4 regions of the Glutamicibacter sp. JL.03c genome follow, and region 1 is predicted to be linked to each of the others. Evidence: riboswitches for the same ligand, from Rfam matches in the RefSeq annotation. Region 1 holds a riboswitch; each other region holds the start of a gene.

Region 1 (3,420 bases):
CGCGTCGAGCAGCCCGAGCCGGCGTCCGAGTGTGCGCAGGCTGGCCGCGGCGATATTCTCGCGCACGGTGTTGCGCAGGAAGATGCCATCGCGATGCCGGTTCGATGGGACATAGGCGCCGGCGCGGGCGACAAAGTCCGCCGCCGATTTCACCGGGCGGCCATGCAATACCACGGTTCCGGCGTGCGGATGGTTCCCGGTCACCGCATCGGCCAGCACCTCGATCCCCGATCCCACCAGCCCGGTCACTGCCACGATTTCCCCGGGTGCCACCGAGAAATTGATTTCCTCCAGCTTCCCGGCGACCGCCACACCCGAGAGCTCCAGGGCAGGCTCCCCCGGCGTGGGAGGCGCCTCGCGCTTCTGATGCGAGAACTCGTCGACCTGGCTGCCCAGCATCAAGCCGATGACATCCTCGATGCTGTCACCGGCGGCGAAACTGGCGTCGCCGGCATTCTTGCCGTTGCGCAGCACCGTGATCCGGTCGGCAATCTGCTGCAGTTCCTGCAGATAGTGGGAGATGAAGATGAGGCCCACCCCGCGATCACGCAGATGCCGGATCGTGCCGAAGAGCTGTTCCACCTCGTCATTGGCCAGCGGCGCGGTCGGCTCATCGAGGATCAGCACCTTGGGCTCTGCCAGTACCGCGCGGGCGATCTGGATCAGCTGCTGCTGGGCAACGCTCAGCTCGTCAACGAAGACCGAGGCATCCAGTTCCTGGCCGGTGGTGCGCAGGATATCGGCTCGCGCCGACTCCTGCACGGTGCGCTCATGGCGCCAAAGCCCGCGGCTTGTGCTCGTGCCCAGGTACAGCTGCTCGGCTACGGTCAGGCGTCCGGCCAGGTGGCGGTCCTGGTGGATCACCTCGATGCCCAGAGCTTCTGCATCGGCGGGGCGGCGGATCTGCACGGCTTTGCCAGCCAGTTCGATGTGGCCGGTATCCAGGGTGTACAGGCCCGTGAGAATCTTGATCAGCGTGGACTTGCCGGCACCGTTTTCGCCCACGAGGCCCAGGACTTCCCCGGCTCGAAGCTGCAGGTGGACATCATCGAGCACCTTGACGTTGCCAAAAGATTTATTGATCCCGGCCATGCTCAGCAAGTCATTAGATGCCGTTGTCATTGCGCACCTGATTCACGTTGTCCTTGTCGACAAAAATCGGCTCGGCATAGCTGGTGCTCGGGACCTGATCGGTTTGCCCATCGAGGAACAGGGCGATATTGCTGGCCGAGGTCGCGGCGATCTGCTTGGTGGGCTGGGCGACGGTGAACTGGTAGGAGCTGTTCGGGTCGGCGATCAAATCCAGGGCTCCGGGCTCCGCATCGACGCCATAGAGCTTGATGTCATTATCGGTGGGGTCGATGGCCTGCGCCGCTCCGATCAGCGGCATGTCCCAGCACGACCAGATCGCGTCGACTTCGCCCTCGGGCAGCCTGCGCAGCTGGTCCTGGATCTGGTTCTTGGCATCTTCGATGGTGCCCTCATACTTGTCCTGGAGTTCAGGGGTGATCTTCTCGATATTCGGGTAGTCCTCGAGCACCAGGTTCAGGCTGTTGTAGCGGATCCGGCACGGCGTCACGCCGGGGAAGCCGTTGAAGACCAGGATCTTGCCCTTGCCGTGCAGGTCTTCTGCCATGGTGCGAGCCAGCGTGGTGCCCACATTCCAGTTGTCGCTGGTGACGTTGTTCTTCGAGTATTCGCTCTGGAAGTCGATGGTGAACAGCGGAATGCCTGCGGCGTCCACCTTGGCCAGGGCAGGGGTGAGCGTCTGCGCATCACCCAGGATCACCACGATGGCATCGGGCGACTGGGTAATCAGGTTTTCCACGTCGGAAACGTGCTTCTCGTCCTTGGCTTCGGCCTGGGTAGCGATGACCTCGCCGCCGAGCTCCTTGATGCGTTCCTGGATCTGCTGGTAGACCACCCGCGAGTAATCGTGCAGGATGTCCTTGGCCGCGATGCCGACTTTCTTGCCTTCCAGCGAAGGAACATCCTCCAGCTGCTGCTCGGCTTGCGGGTTGCTGCTTTGCGCCGCGACCGGAGCCGCTTGGGGGCGCGGTTCTTTCAACGAGCAGCCCGTGAGCAGCGTGGTGGCAGCCAGGGCAACAGCCACAAGCTTCAAGGTGTGCGGGCGAGTACGAGTCATGCCGTCCCTCTCTGAGACATCTAGGACCGAGGGATCCCGCACAGAAGTCCTTGCTTCTGAACCCGGGAGCTCCATCGAACCTGGCTTTAGCACTATCTGCAGGAGGCAAACTTGCTGCGGCGTCATGGAGCCAGGTCTCTCAGCCGCTCTGGATGGGGTGTCATTCGAGTCAAGCATCGATCAGCCACGTTGGCTAAGCCGGCGTCATGGGAGGGAACCCTGCGTCAGATCTCGTCACAAATCCGGGGTTTTTGACAGCTTCAAGCCCCGTGAATGCGTGGACAGCGCGTCATATTTCCGCATATTACGATCCCCGGTTCGCGTTCCCCGGTTCGCATTTGCCTGGCTGCTTGAGCCGGGCAAGCCGTGCACGATGCGGGTACTGCCCAATATCACAATCGCCTAGACTGAATCCAAGGACACCGATCGAGAGGACATCCGCGTGGATTCGACCAGCACAGTGAGCCTGATGTTCGGGCTGCTTGTCCTAGCGCTCACCGCGGGCCTACTGGCCCGCATGGGGGCCGACGGCCGCCTGCCGCGCAACAGCAGCGTTGGCCTGAAAACCCGTCACACCCTGGCCAGCGATGAAGCCTGGCTGGCGGCGCACCGCGAAGCCTCACCAACCCTCAAGCTCTCTGGCATCACCGGCTGGCTCTTCTTGATCTCCTCGGCAATCTTCTGTTTCCTGCAGAATTTCGCCGCAGCATTCGCCCTAGCCGCTATCGGCTTTGCCCTGGTCCTCGTGCTGATGCTGCGTGCCGCGTCCAAGGGGAACAAGGTCGCCAAACGGTTCTCCGCCTGAGCGCCGAATCAACAGCGCACCGCGCCATCAATGAGGAAATCACTGACGACGCGGTGCGGGTGCGCAATGCCCGGCAGCCCCCTAGAGCAGAACTGCCCCGAGGATCCAGACGGTGGCAAACGCCGCGGTCCCCTGGATCGCGGTGGCCACGCTGAGGGTCTTGTACGCGGTGATCACCGGGATCCGGCTGAGCTGCGACACCACCCAGAAGTACGAATCGTTCGCATGCGAAACGACCATCGCACCGGCGCCGACCGCCAGCACGCTGAGCACCATGCCCAGCTCGGAGTCCAGCCCCAGCGAGCCGAGCATCGGGGCGACCAGCGCGGAGGTGGTCACCATCGATACCGTGGACGATCCCTGCGCCGACTTCAATGCGGCGGCAATCAGGAATGGCACCGCCAGCCCCAGCCCCAGGCCGCTCAAGGAACCTGAGAGGAATTCGGTCAGCTTGGAGGAGGCCAGCACG
Region 2 (3,420 bases), 520 kb from region 1:
GGGCTTGGGGGAACAGACCGCAGCCCAGCTGCGGCTATCCCTGAAGCGCATCCGCGATAGCTACTGAGCTATGGCTTAGAACAGGGTGCTCATTGCGCCACCGAACTCTGGATTCTCCAGCTTCAGCAATTGACTTTTCGTTTCCAGCCCGCCCAGGTATCCACCGAGTGACCCATCGGTGCGCAGCACCCGGTGGCATGGCAGGACAATGGGAATCGGATTGGTCGCGCAAGCTGAACCCACGGCCCGCACCGCCTTGGGGTTGCCGATATGCTCTGCCATCTGCGAATAGCTCCACGTTTGCCCGTAGCCAATTTCGCCCAGTTCTAATTGCACCTGGCGGCGGAAAGCAGTGGAGAGCTTCAGATCCAAAGGCACATCGAAGTTGTGCCGGGTTCCGGCAAAGTACTCATCGAGTTGCCGGACGACAGTATCAAGTCGCGAAGGGTCTTCGAAGATTCGCGGGCTGAGTTTCTGGCTCAGTGCCTCAAGAATCTTGTCGTGATCTTCGCTCTCGAAAGCCACCCGCACCAGACCAGCTGGAGTACTGGCCAGCAGGAGCGAGCCGATGGGGCTATCAATCACCCGGTAAGAAACATCCATCAGGTCCGCCGCCTTCGCTTTCACCCGAAGTTCTTTTCCAAGCTGTGCCAAAAGCTCAGCTTCCTCTACGGTCGCCGATGAGTTGGGTTTTGCCTGCGTCATGACTACTCCTGCCACAGTGAGTCATCGCCGAGTATTCGGCGAAGGTTTTTGATCCCGTCGCTGCCTGCACGTCGTGCGGAGGCCTCGCTGCCAGAAACTAGCTGGGCTATCTGCGTGTAGCTCAGACCGCCGAGATACCTGTAGCCAACGACCATTCGTTGCTTCTGCGGAAGTTTTGCCACTTCCTTCCACAGCTGCAGGTTGTCCGCTTCTTTACCGAGGTTCACCTGGTCATCAGCATGTTCCCACTGCAGATGGTCATCTAGAATTTCCGGCTTGTTCTTGCGCAGCTCATCGATGGCCTTGTTCCGGGCGATGCGCACAAGCCAGGCTAATACGTTTGCGTCCTCAGCAAGCTGCGGATAGGCCTTAAGCGCGGAAAGAAACGTTTCAGACCAGGCATCTTGTGCACGGTGTTCATCTAGCAGAGCACGGCAAATCCGCAATACGTTCAGCCCATAATCCTGGACTATCCGCTCAAACGGTACTTGCATGGCTCTCCTGAAGATTGGCGCCGCAACGGGCTTTCACCATGTAAACGTAGTGCACAGCAAAAGTGTGAGGTTCCAGGGAAGAAAAATTTTCAGCGCCTAGCAGCTGACCAAATCGAGTTCTTCAGCCAATTCGTTGAGGCGCTGGATATTGATCTGGATGATCTCGCCGTTCTCCACGCCTCGTGGCAGCTTGGTTCCAGCCAGTGCATCACGGATGGCGCGCATGGTTGCGCCATGGCTCACCACGGCCACCTTCTTCCCGGCATGTTCCACCGACAGGTCAATCAAAGCGGGAACCGCCCGGCGCAGGATATCGTCGATGGGTTCCAGCTGGGACTGCAACGACGCTGATTCCTCGTCGGAGACCTCGGCCATGATCCGGCCTTCCAATGGCCCGAAACCGCGCTCGATCAGTTCCGGGACCGGCTGGCCGGTTCCTGCGCTTAATTCCTCGGCAATCAATGCAGCGGTTTCCCGGGCACGGCCCAGAGGCGAAGCGAGGATCAAGGAGAACCCCTGGCCTTCCAATTCGCGGCCGACACCGCGGGCTTGCTCGCGTCCGGTGTCATTCAGTGGAATGTCGGTACGCCCTTGGAGGCGGCCGGCCAGATTCCAATCGGTCAGTCCATGTCTGATCAACACCAGCGCAGTTTCCATGAGTCCAGCGTACCGGCGAGCATGCATATCGAAGAATCTCCGATATTACGTCCAATACGCAACGTTAAGACTCATAGTTAGGTCACGAACGGTCATGTTGCGAAGATTGTTACACCATCCCGAGCGGCTGAGAGATCTGGTTCGATGAAGCCGCAGCAACCTGCCACATCCGGTGGTTACGGTGCTACCGCCAGAAACGATGCAGCCGCTTTTCCTGTTTAAGCAAAACAGGAAGCGACATTGATTCCGGGATTCCTGCCTCGATCGCGCCACCGCCTGGCGGTGAATCGCGAAAACCCAATCGACAAGGAGTCGTAAGCCATCATGGCAGATCATCAGTTTGGATTCCGCACCCGCGCATTGCACGCCGGTGGCACCCCCGATGCCGAGCACGGCGCCCGCGCAGTGCCCATCTATCAGAGCACCTCATTCGTCTTCAAAGATGCCGATGATGCAGCCAACCTTTTCGCATTGCAGAAATACGGCAACATCTACTCGCGCATCGGCAACCCGACCGTCGCCGCTTTCGAAGAGCGCATGGCTTCCCTGGAAGGCGGCATCGGCGCAGTAGCCACCGGTTCCGGCATGGCCGCCGAGTTCGTCACCTTCGCCGCCCTTGCCCAGGCCGGGGACCACATCGTGGCCTCCTCCAAGCTCTATGGCGGAACCATCACCCAGCTGGACGTTTCGCTGCGCCGCTTCGGCATCAACACGACCTTCATCGACTCCAATGATCCAGCCGACTTCGAGGCCGCCATCCAGGAGAACACCAAGGCCGTCTACACCGAAGTGGTAGCCAATCCTTCGGGCGATATCGCCGACCTCATAGGCCTGGCCGAGGTGGCGCACCGCCACCTGATCCCGCTGGTTGTCGACTCCACGCTCACTCCCCCATACATCTTGCGCCCGATTGAGCACGGTGCCGATATCGTGATCCACTCGGCAACCAAGTTCATCGGCGGCCACGGCACGACCCTGGGCGGCGTGGTGGTGGAGTCCGGCAAGTTCAATTGGGGCAATGGCAAGTTCCCTGCCATGACAGAACCGGTGGCCAGCTACGGCAATGTCTCCTGGTGGGCCAACTTCGGCGAGTACGGCTTCCTGACCAAGCTGCGCAGCGAACAGCTGCGCGACTTCGGCCCGGCGCTCCCCGCCCAGTCGGCGTTCCAGCTGCTCCAGGGTCTGGAAACCCTGCCGCAGCGCATGGACAACCATCTGGCCAATGCCAAGCAGGTTGCCGCATGGCTCGCAGCAGACCCGCGCGTCACCTATGTGAACTACGCGGGCCTGGAATCGCACCCGCAGCATGCCCACGCCCAGGAACTGCTGCCGATGGGTGTCGGCTCGGTCTTCAGCTTCGGCGTGAAGGGCGGACGCGACGCCGGCTCCAAGTTCATCGAAGCCTTGCAGCTGGCCAGCCACCTGGCGAACATCGGCGATGCCCGCACCTTGGTGCTGCACCCCGCTTCCACCACCCACCAGCAGCTGAGCGCCGGCCAGCTGGTTGCCGCCGGCGTTCCTGAAGACCTGATCCGCTTGTCGGTAGGCCTGGAAGATGTCGAGG
Region 3 (3,420 bases), 1.3 Mb from region 1:
CGAATCTTCGATGGTATTGGACCGAGCACCTTGGACACGAGCCATCCGCAAGGGTGCAGGTGCCGTATCTCACCCATGCTTGGAGGTCCCGTCGGCGTCCCCGACGGTGATATGATTGACGATGGTTCTCGCTGCAGTCCGCGGTTGCGAGTATCCGCCGTAAACGTTTCGGCGTTTGCACTGACTTATGAACGCGGTCCAACTCTAGGAGTTTGTTATGGCATTGGATGCCACTATCAAGAACGAAATCATCAAGGCTTACGCTACCCACGAGGGTGACACCGGTTCGCCTGAGGTTCAGATTGCCGTCATGTCCCGCCGTATTTCGGACCTGACCGAGCACCTGAAGATGCACAAGCATGACCACCACACCCGCCGTGGCCTGATGGCTCTGGTTGGTCGTCGTCGTCGTATGCTCGGCTACCTGAAGAACACCGACATCGAGCGTTACCGTTCGCTGATCGAGCGCTTGGGCCTGCGTAAGTAGTCTCTCGCGCTGGTGCGAAGATCCCCGCCTTCCTTGTGGAAGGCGGGGACTTTTTTATGGCCGAAAGGCCTCATGAGGGAATTTTCCACTGAATTTCTTGCAGCACTGTTCCAACCCGTTATGTTGTTGACGGCCCCTATGATCCTCTTTCAGGGGCTGGCAACAACATAACGCGAAGAGCGGCGAACTTCCGTTTCAGCCCGCCGGTCCACGGTCGTAGATTCCAAGCCTTCAAGGTGTGCGAAGGAATAGCTCCACCAGGCCCCGTAGTCCACCGGCGAGGACATCGTACGGCCGTATTCGCCATCATTGGGAATATCAATCCCGGCAATGCGTTTTAGCTGGACGACATCCGCCACAGCGGGTAAGAGCAATTCGGTAAAACCGGCAACATCCTCGGGATAGTTCTCCTTGGCCGCGTTGCCGCCAAGAGCTCCGGGGTGCGCGGCAGGGAGCCGGCGTGGGTGGTAAGGATATGATCCGGGGCCTGCGAAGACATGCCAAAGCCACCTTTCCATCGGTTCTGGCGGTAGCACCATATCCGCAAAAGCTCATTCTTCATCAGCTGGATAGGTTGCTGCGGCATCGCAGAGCCAGGTCTCTCGGCCACTCGGGATGGGTACACATCAATCACTATCAGCTCTTTGGGCTCGGCTGCGAAGTGCTGGATCCTCGTTGAGCCAGCCTCTAGCTGGAGAACGTTATCGTGGAACTCAGTGGGCCGAAAAGAGCTTGAACCCGTGCGATGGCACGGGTTCAAGCGCAATTTTTACGTCATCTTTGCGAGGGTGACGCCGATTTTTAGTCCGCTTCGGCTTCGGCAGCGGCTTCTTCGGCTGCCTTTTCCTGGTGGATTACTTCTGCGAGAAGCTTCTCCATCTCCTTAGCGACTCCTGCGGCCGACGCAGGGTTCTGGCCGGTGACCAGACGTTCGGAGACTTGAACGTTCTCTTCAAAATTATCCGCGGGGATATGGTTGGCGCCTTGCTCGACCAGTTTGTCGGCCAAGAAGAAGGGGATGATCTGATCCTTGCCAACGGCTATTTCCTCATCGTTGGTGAAGGCCGCGACATCCTTGCCGCTGAGCAGCTTGATGCCGTGGTGCAGTTCCACATCGAGCAGACCCGCCGGGCCATGGCACACTGCGCCGACGACTCCACCCTTGTTATAAATATCCCCAATGAGCTTTTGCAGGCCTTCATTGTCGGGGAAATCCCACATGGTGCCGTGACCGCCTACTAGGTAGATCGCGTCGTATTGCTCCGGGTCAATGACTTCCACCCTGGCCGTGTTGTACAGGCCGGCCCGGGTCGTTTCATCTTCAGTGAATTGCACCTGGATTGGATCGTCCGTATCGACAGTGTCACGGGGAGGCTGTCCGCCCTTGATCGAGGCAAAGTCGACGAAATGCCCTGAATCTCGGAAGACCTTCCAAGGATGAGCTGCTTCCGCGACGTTATATCCGGTGGGGTCTCCGCCAGCACCGAGTTCGGAAACGCTAGTTAGGACCATCAGGATTTTCTTCACGGGGTACTCCTTTCGCATTTGTCCTCCCAGCCTTGTACAAAGTTGGCAAGGCTTCAACCGCACCTAGGCGGTTTCCAGAGTTCTATGCGATTGCTCCCTGTTTGGAGGGGGATTCAGGCAAGCGAAGCATCAGGATTCCCAGCAAAGCAATAGCCAAGATCACGGCGGCCAGGGCCCATAAGCCCGCCGAGACGCTGGCCGCGGCAGCGACGGCACCCACCAGGATCGGACCGCCGGCGTCCCCGAGTTCGCGCCCGAGTTCTGCTGATCCCATGGTGCGCCCAATGCGTTCTTCGGGAGTCGTCGAGGCTAGATGCGCAAAGCCCAGCGGTGTAGCGATCCCGACGCCGGTTCCCAGAAGCAGCGCGCTCAGCAACAATGTGGCAAAGCTTTGCCAGATCGCGACCGAGACCAGTCCCGCGATGAGCAGCAGGAGGCCAAGAGCCATGCCTGCGGCAAAACTGATCTTGGCCTGGTCCTTGATCCGGCCGATCCATGGCTGTACGAGGGCCGAACAGATCGCCAATATCGACACCACGCCCATGCTTTGCATCTCGTCGAGTCCGAGCCTCGAGCCGATCAGCGGCAGGAAGCCAACGGCCGCGCCCAACGCGCCGGTAGCCGCAGCCAGAACCATGGTCGGCACCAGGAAACCGGGCTGCACCGTTTGGCGCGCAAGATCTGCCAGCGTGTAACGCCGCTTGGGGAGCATGGGCAGGACCGGCACTCTGCGCCACACCCAGATCGCCGCGGTCAACGAGATTACTGCCATGAAGGCAAAGAGCGCGGGGAAGCCGGAGACGAAGATCAAGCCGGCACCGATCAGGGGGCCCAAGACGTAGCCGAGGGTTTTCCAAGCGCCGTATCGGCCGAAATACTGGCCAGGGCGAGGCCCGGAGAGCCGAGCCACCGCTGCGGAGGCCGCGGGCGAAAACGCCGAGGCCGCAGCACCCTGGCCAAGCCGGACCAGGCCCAGAGCAAGTGCTGAATGCGCGAAGATGCCCAGGGTCGACATGAGTGCGAATACAATGAGGCCGCCGAGAATCACCGGTTTTGCGCCGATGCGGTCGCTCAGGGTTCCAAATACCGGTTTCAAAATGACTTCGGCAACATCGTAGACGGCGAGCAAGATGCCCAGCGTGAACAGGCTGGAACCTAGTGCCTCGAATTCGGATCCGAGGCCTGCAGCAATGCTATGTGCTCCAAAAGCGGTAGTGAATCCGGCGGCGAAGAGCGGTGCTAGGTGGCGCGTGCTTGTTGTATCGCGGGTCATGACATCATTTCGTTGTTGACGGCAGTGGAGCATGGCGGGCTATCGCCGGCTGCTCGCGAACTCGCTGTCCGTGCAGGGATCCGAGGCTGGCGCACCTTTGAAAATAGCATCTTGGCGTTTCCACTCGAAGTAT
Region 4 (3,420 bases), 150 kb from region 1:
CCCCACGCGTCTTCAACCTCGGGATTCATCTCGATTTCTGCCCAGAAGAGACTGAATAAGCGGAAGGTGTTCGCACCGAAAACCATGCGGCATGGAGGAGTGTAGAGCCCGAGGCGATGGGCCAACAGCTCTGGCCCTTGTTTTCCCCAGTAGCCGCCCCAATCGCTGCCGGCACTGCCGAAGCCATCAAGGCTGCTGAACACGTCAAAGGTATAGGTGGCACTCATGGTAAGCCTCCGAAACTGATCCGCTGGGTGCCACCTAGGATACGCTCAGGCGCTGGGCATATCTACGTTTTGGGTGCGCAATTGTCCGCGCGAGAGTTCCTTTCCACTGGCCTCATCGGTGATGACAACTTCCCACAACTGCTGGGTTTTGCCTTGGAACAGCGCCTTGGCAGCAACCTGCACGCGCGCACCGGTGGAGGGACGCAAGAAGTCGGTGGCATTGTGCACGCCGACGGCGAATTGCCCGCGTTCGGCCACCGCGTAGCTGGCTCCGACGCTGCCGGCGCTTTCAACGATCGAGGCATACACCCCGCCATGCACTACGCCCCACGGAGTGTGGTGGTTTTCGTTCAGATCGGCATGTCCGCGCACGGACGTGGCGGTGATGTCGTCAAAGACCAGTCCGATGCTCTCGGTGAAGCGGCTGGTCTTCTCGGGGATTCGCGGTTCTGCGGAACTCATGGGTGACTCCAAAGGTGTAAGGCGCTGGGCTGCCGCACAACGGCCTAGGCTCGCAATACGTTCTTTTGCACTTTACCCGTAGATGTCCTGGGAAGATGATGGTGCGCTTCACCCAGTGGGTTCAGGCAGCTGCCCCGATATGAGCAGGGCACGCTTGGTCTCCCATGGTGCTCGAGCGGGAAATTCGGTTCCGCTACGGCGGGCGGTTTGATAAAAGCGGCGAAGGCGCAGCACCTGGTGATGCTGCCTGGCCGTCATAGGTTATTGCATTACGGCGGCGATCACATGAGCGGCTCGAGTTGCCACGGTGGGCGTGGGTAGTTCTGATGAACAAAAGGCTGTTCCAGCCCCTCAGAAGCATCTTGGTGTCGAATATTTTGTTGAATATTGCGATTTGCGAAGTGAATTGTTTGACGGTGGTTCGTCATGAGCCATATCGTTTTAAGCAGAATCAAGAGCATCAGCTAAAAGCCCTGGCTTGCTGATCGGCAACCCTCTCAACGGTAGTGGGGTGCTCCAGGTGAGGATTCGGTTCTGCTCCAAATGGCGTCAGAACAAGTACCGCGCACGGCGTGAAATCTCAGGGACAAGCACATTCGGAAGCTTCCGATCCGCCAAGTCCACTGGGTCTGACGCGGTGGGCAAGACCCGAAGGAATCGAGCCATGTCATTGAATCGTGAACTTGACCCGCTAACCCTACGCAGGGTTTTCGCTCAACATCCCTCAGGCGTGGCCGCTCTGTGTGCAGAAGTGGACGGCGTAAAAACCGGCATCGTTGCATCCTCATTCACTGTGGGGGTTTCGTTGGAGCCGGCATTGGTGATGTTTGCAGTCCAGAAGACCTCCAATACCTGGCCGAAACTGCGTGGGGCCAGCCACATCGGTGTTTCGGTTCTCAGCGATCTTAATGGAGGGGTCTGCACGCAGATCGCTTCGAAGAAGGGCGATCGATTCCTCGGTGTGGATACCGTGGTTTCTGAACAGGGCGCCCTGTTCATCGAAGAGTCCACCCTCTGGCTGGAAACATCGATTTACAACGAGGTTGAGGCAGGAGACCACTGGGTTGTGCTCTTGGAGGTGCACGGGCATCACGCATCTCAGCACTCGCCGCAGATCTTCCATGATTCTCGATTTCATTCGATCCCAGTTTCTGAACTCGTCTAACGTTTCCAAGCAGTAGGCGCATCAAGGCCTGTTGTGGATCACCTAGGTGATCCACAACAGGCCTTGATGCATTTCGTCATGCGTTGAATGTGAAGCAATAGTTATCCACGGTGTGGATAGGTGGGCCACTGTGAAAATGTGGACTACCGATAGTCTGGCGCAGGATATTTCCTCATTAATTGAGATGACTAAGGGTTTTGCCTATGCACCCACATCCACACAGTTATCCACATGGCTGTGGGTACAGTGTGTAGAACTATGCGAAAAACGCGAAAATCTCTGAATTTCGGTCGTTTGCGGCTGTTGATAACTATTGGCGGCATAGCGGTAGGTTCAATAAAATCTCTTTCTGTCCACAGTTGTGAAATTGTGAAAGGCCTAATCAGAAGCTGTTACGGTTGGGTAGTCGACATTAATCCACAGGTTTCTCCCCAGCTAGTGAACAGGCTAGTCCACAGATGAGGGTATGTTATGCACAGAGGCTGTGGATAATGGGGTTTACGTGGGTGAACATCAGCCCTACTGTTGGCCTTGGGACAGAAATATCCACAGTTGTTCATCATTGAACTGTCGGTCTCAACTGACAAGATGGACCGTTGCCATAGGGCAAGGATGAATTTTCCCAGTGGGGTCAATAGGGGATGGAAGTGTCTGTAATGAGTGCTGAGCCGGTATACGAAGGACGAGAGTCCGATGCTGGACGCAAGCCGCCACAGGATGTCGAAGCAGAGATGTCCGTGCTCGGCGGCATGATGCTATCCAAGGACGCCATTGCTGACGTTGTCGAAGCGCTCCGCGGAACCGACTTCTATCGTCCGGCCCACGAATCCATCTACGAGGCAATCATCGATTTGTACGGTCGAGGCGAGCCAGCCGACGCCGTGACCGTAGCCGACCTGCTGACCAAGCGCGGTGAAATTTCCCGCGTTGGCGGGGCCGCCTACCTCCACAATCTTATTCAGCAGGTGCCCACCGCGGCCAACGCCGGATACTATGCAGAAATCGTGCGTGAGCGTGCCGTTCTGCGACGCCTAGTTGATGCCGGTACCCGTATCGTCCAGATGGGCTACTCGCCAGACGGCGAAGTCGACGCCATCGTCAACGAAGCCCAGGCCGAGGTCTACAAGGTCGCGGAAAACCGCAGCAGTGAAGACTATGTCCGTCTTTCTGACATCATCGAAGGCACTGTCGATGAAATCGAAAACGCCGCCAATGCCGGTGACGGTATTACCGGTGTGCCTACTGGATTCTATGAATTCGACGAACTGACCCAGGGCCTGAAGGGCGGGCAGATGATTATCATCGCCGCCCGTCCGGCAGTGGGTAAATCAACTTTTGCCTTGGACTTTGCCCGGTCGGCAGCCATCAAGAACAACATGGCTACGGTCTTCTTCTCCTTGGAAATGGGCCGCAATGAAATCGCGATGCGCCTGCTTTCCGCAGAGGCATCCATCCAGCTTCAAGACCTGCGTAAGGGTTCGGTCGAAGATGCGCAGTGGACCAAGATTGCCACCACTATGGGGCGCTTGAATGAGGCGCCGCTGTTCATCGATGATTCGCCGAATA

What was found. Region 1 has a riboswitch for S-adenosylmethionine ahead of OF385_RS15680 (substrate-binding domain-containing protein). Riboswitches for the same ligand answer to the same signal wherever they lie in the genome.
Region 2: linked by a shared signal. The riboswitch ahead of OF385_RS01520 (O-acetylhomoserine aminocarboxypropyltransferase/cysteine synthase family protein) and the one ahead of OF385_RS15680 (substrate-binding domain-containing protein) in region 1 are both predicted to bind S-adenosylmethionine.
Region 3: linked by a shared signal. The riboswitch ahead of OF385_RS04880 (hypothetical protein) and the one ahead of OF385_RS15680 (substrate-binding domain-containing protein) in region 1 are both predicted to bind S-adenosylmethionine.
Region 4: linked by a shared signal. The riboswitch ahead of OF385_RS16395 (flavin reductase family protein) and the one ahead of OF385_RS15680 (substrate-binding domain-containing protein) in region 1 are both predicted to bind S-adenosylmethionine.

The regions. Positions count from the first base shown of each region.
Region 1 is NZ_CP107575.1:3,383,760-3,387,179, forward strand. Features, by position in the region: gene OF385_RS15675 (sugar ABC transporter ATP-binding protein) at 1-1,122, opposite strand, end outside; gene OF385_RS15680 (substrate-binding domain-containing protein) at 1,106-2,146, opposite strand; SAM riboswitch class I at 2,215-2,305, opposite strand; gene OF385_RS15685 (SdpI family protein) at 2,589-2,951, shown strand; gene OF385_RS15690 (GntP family permease) at 3,033-3,420, opposite strand, start outside.
Region 2 is NZ_CP107575.1:320,799-324,218, reverse strand. Features, by position in the region: gene OF385_RS01540 (shikimate dehydrogenase family protein) at 1-67, shown strand, start outside; gene OF385_RS01535 (methylated-DNA--[protein]-cysteine S-methyltransferase) at 76-705, opposite strand; gene OF385_RS01530 (RNA polymerase sigma factor) at 708-1,199, opposite strand; gene OF385_RS01525 (histidine phosphatase family protein) at 1,296-1,856, opposite strand; SAM riboswitch class I at 1,968-2,062, shown strand; gene OF385_RS01520 (O-acetylhomoserine aminocarboxypropyltransferase/cysteine synthase family protein) at 2,181-3,420, shown strand, end outside.
Region 3 is NZ_CP107575.1:1,052,948-1,056,367, forward strand. Features, by position in the region: gene OF385_RS04870 (class I SAM-dependent methyltransferase) at 1-110, shown strand, start outside; gene rpsO (30S ribosomal protein S15) at 218-487, shown strand; gene OF385_RS04880 (hypothetical protein) at 637-1,005, opposite strand; SAM riboswitch class I at 999-1,109, opposite strand; gene OF385_RS04885 (type 1 glutamine amidotransferase domain-containing protein) at 1,289-2,014, opposite strand; gene OF385_RS04890 (MFS transporter) at 2,097-3,287, opposite strand.
Region 4 is NZ_CP107575.1:3,537,258-3,540,677, reverse strand. Features, by position in the region: gene OF385_RS16405 (dihydrofolate reductase family protein) at 1-227, opposite strand, end outside; gene OF385_RS16400 (PaaI family thioesterase) at 273-689, opposite strand; SAM riboswitch class IV at 1,139-1,256, shown strand; gene OF385_RS16395 (flavin reductase family protein) at 1,354-1,854, shown strand; gene dnaB (replicative DNA helicase) at 2,511-3,420, shown strand, end outside.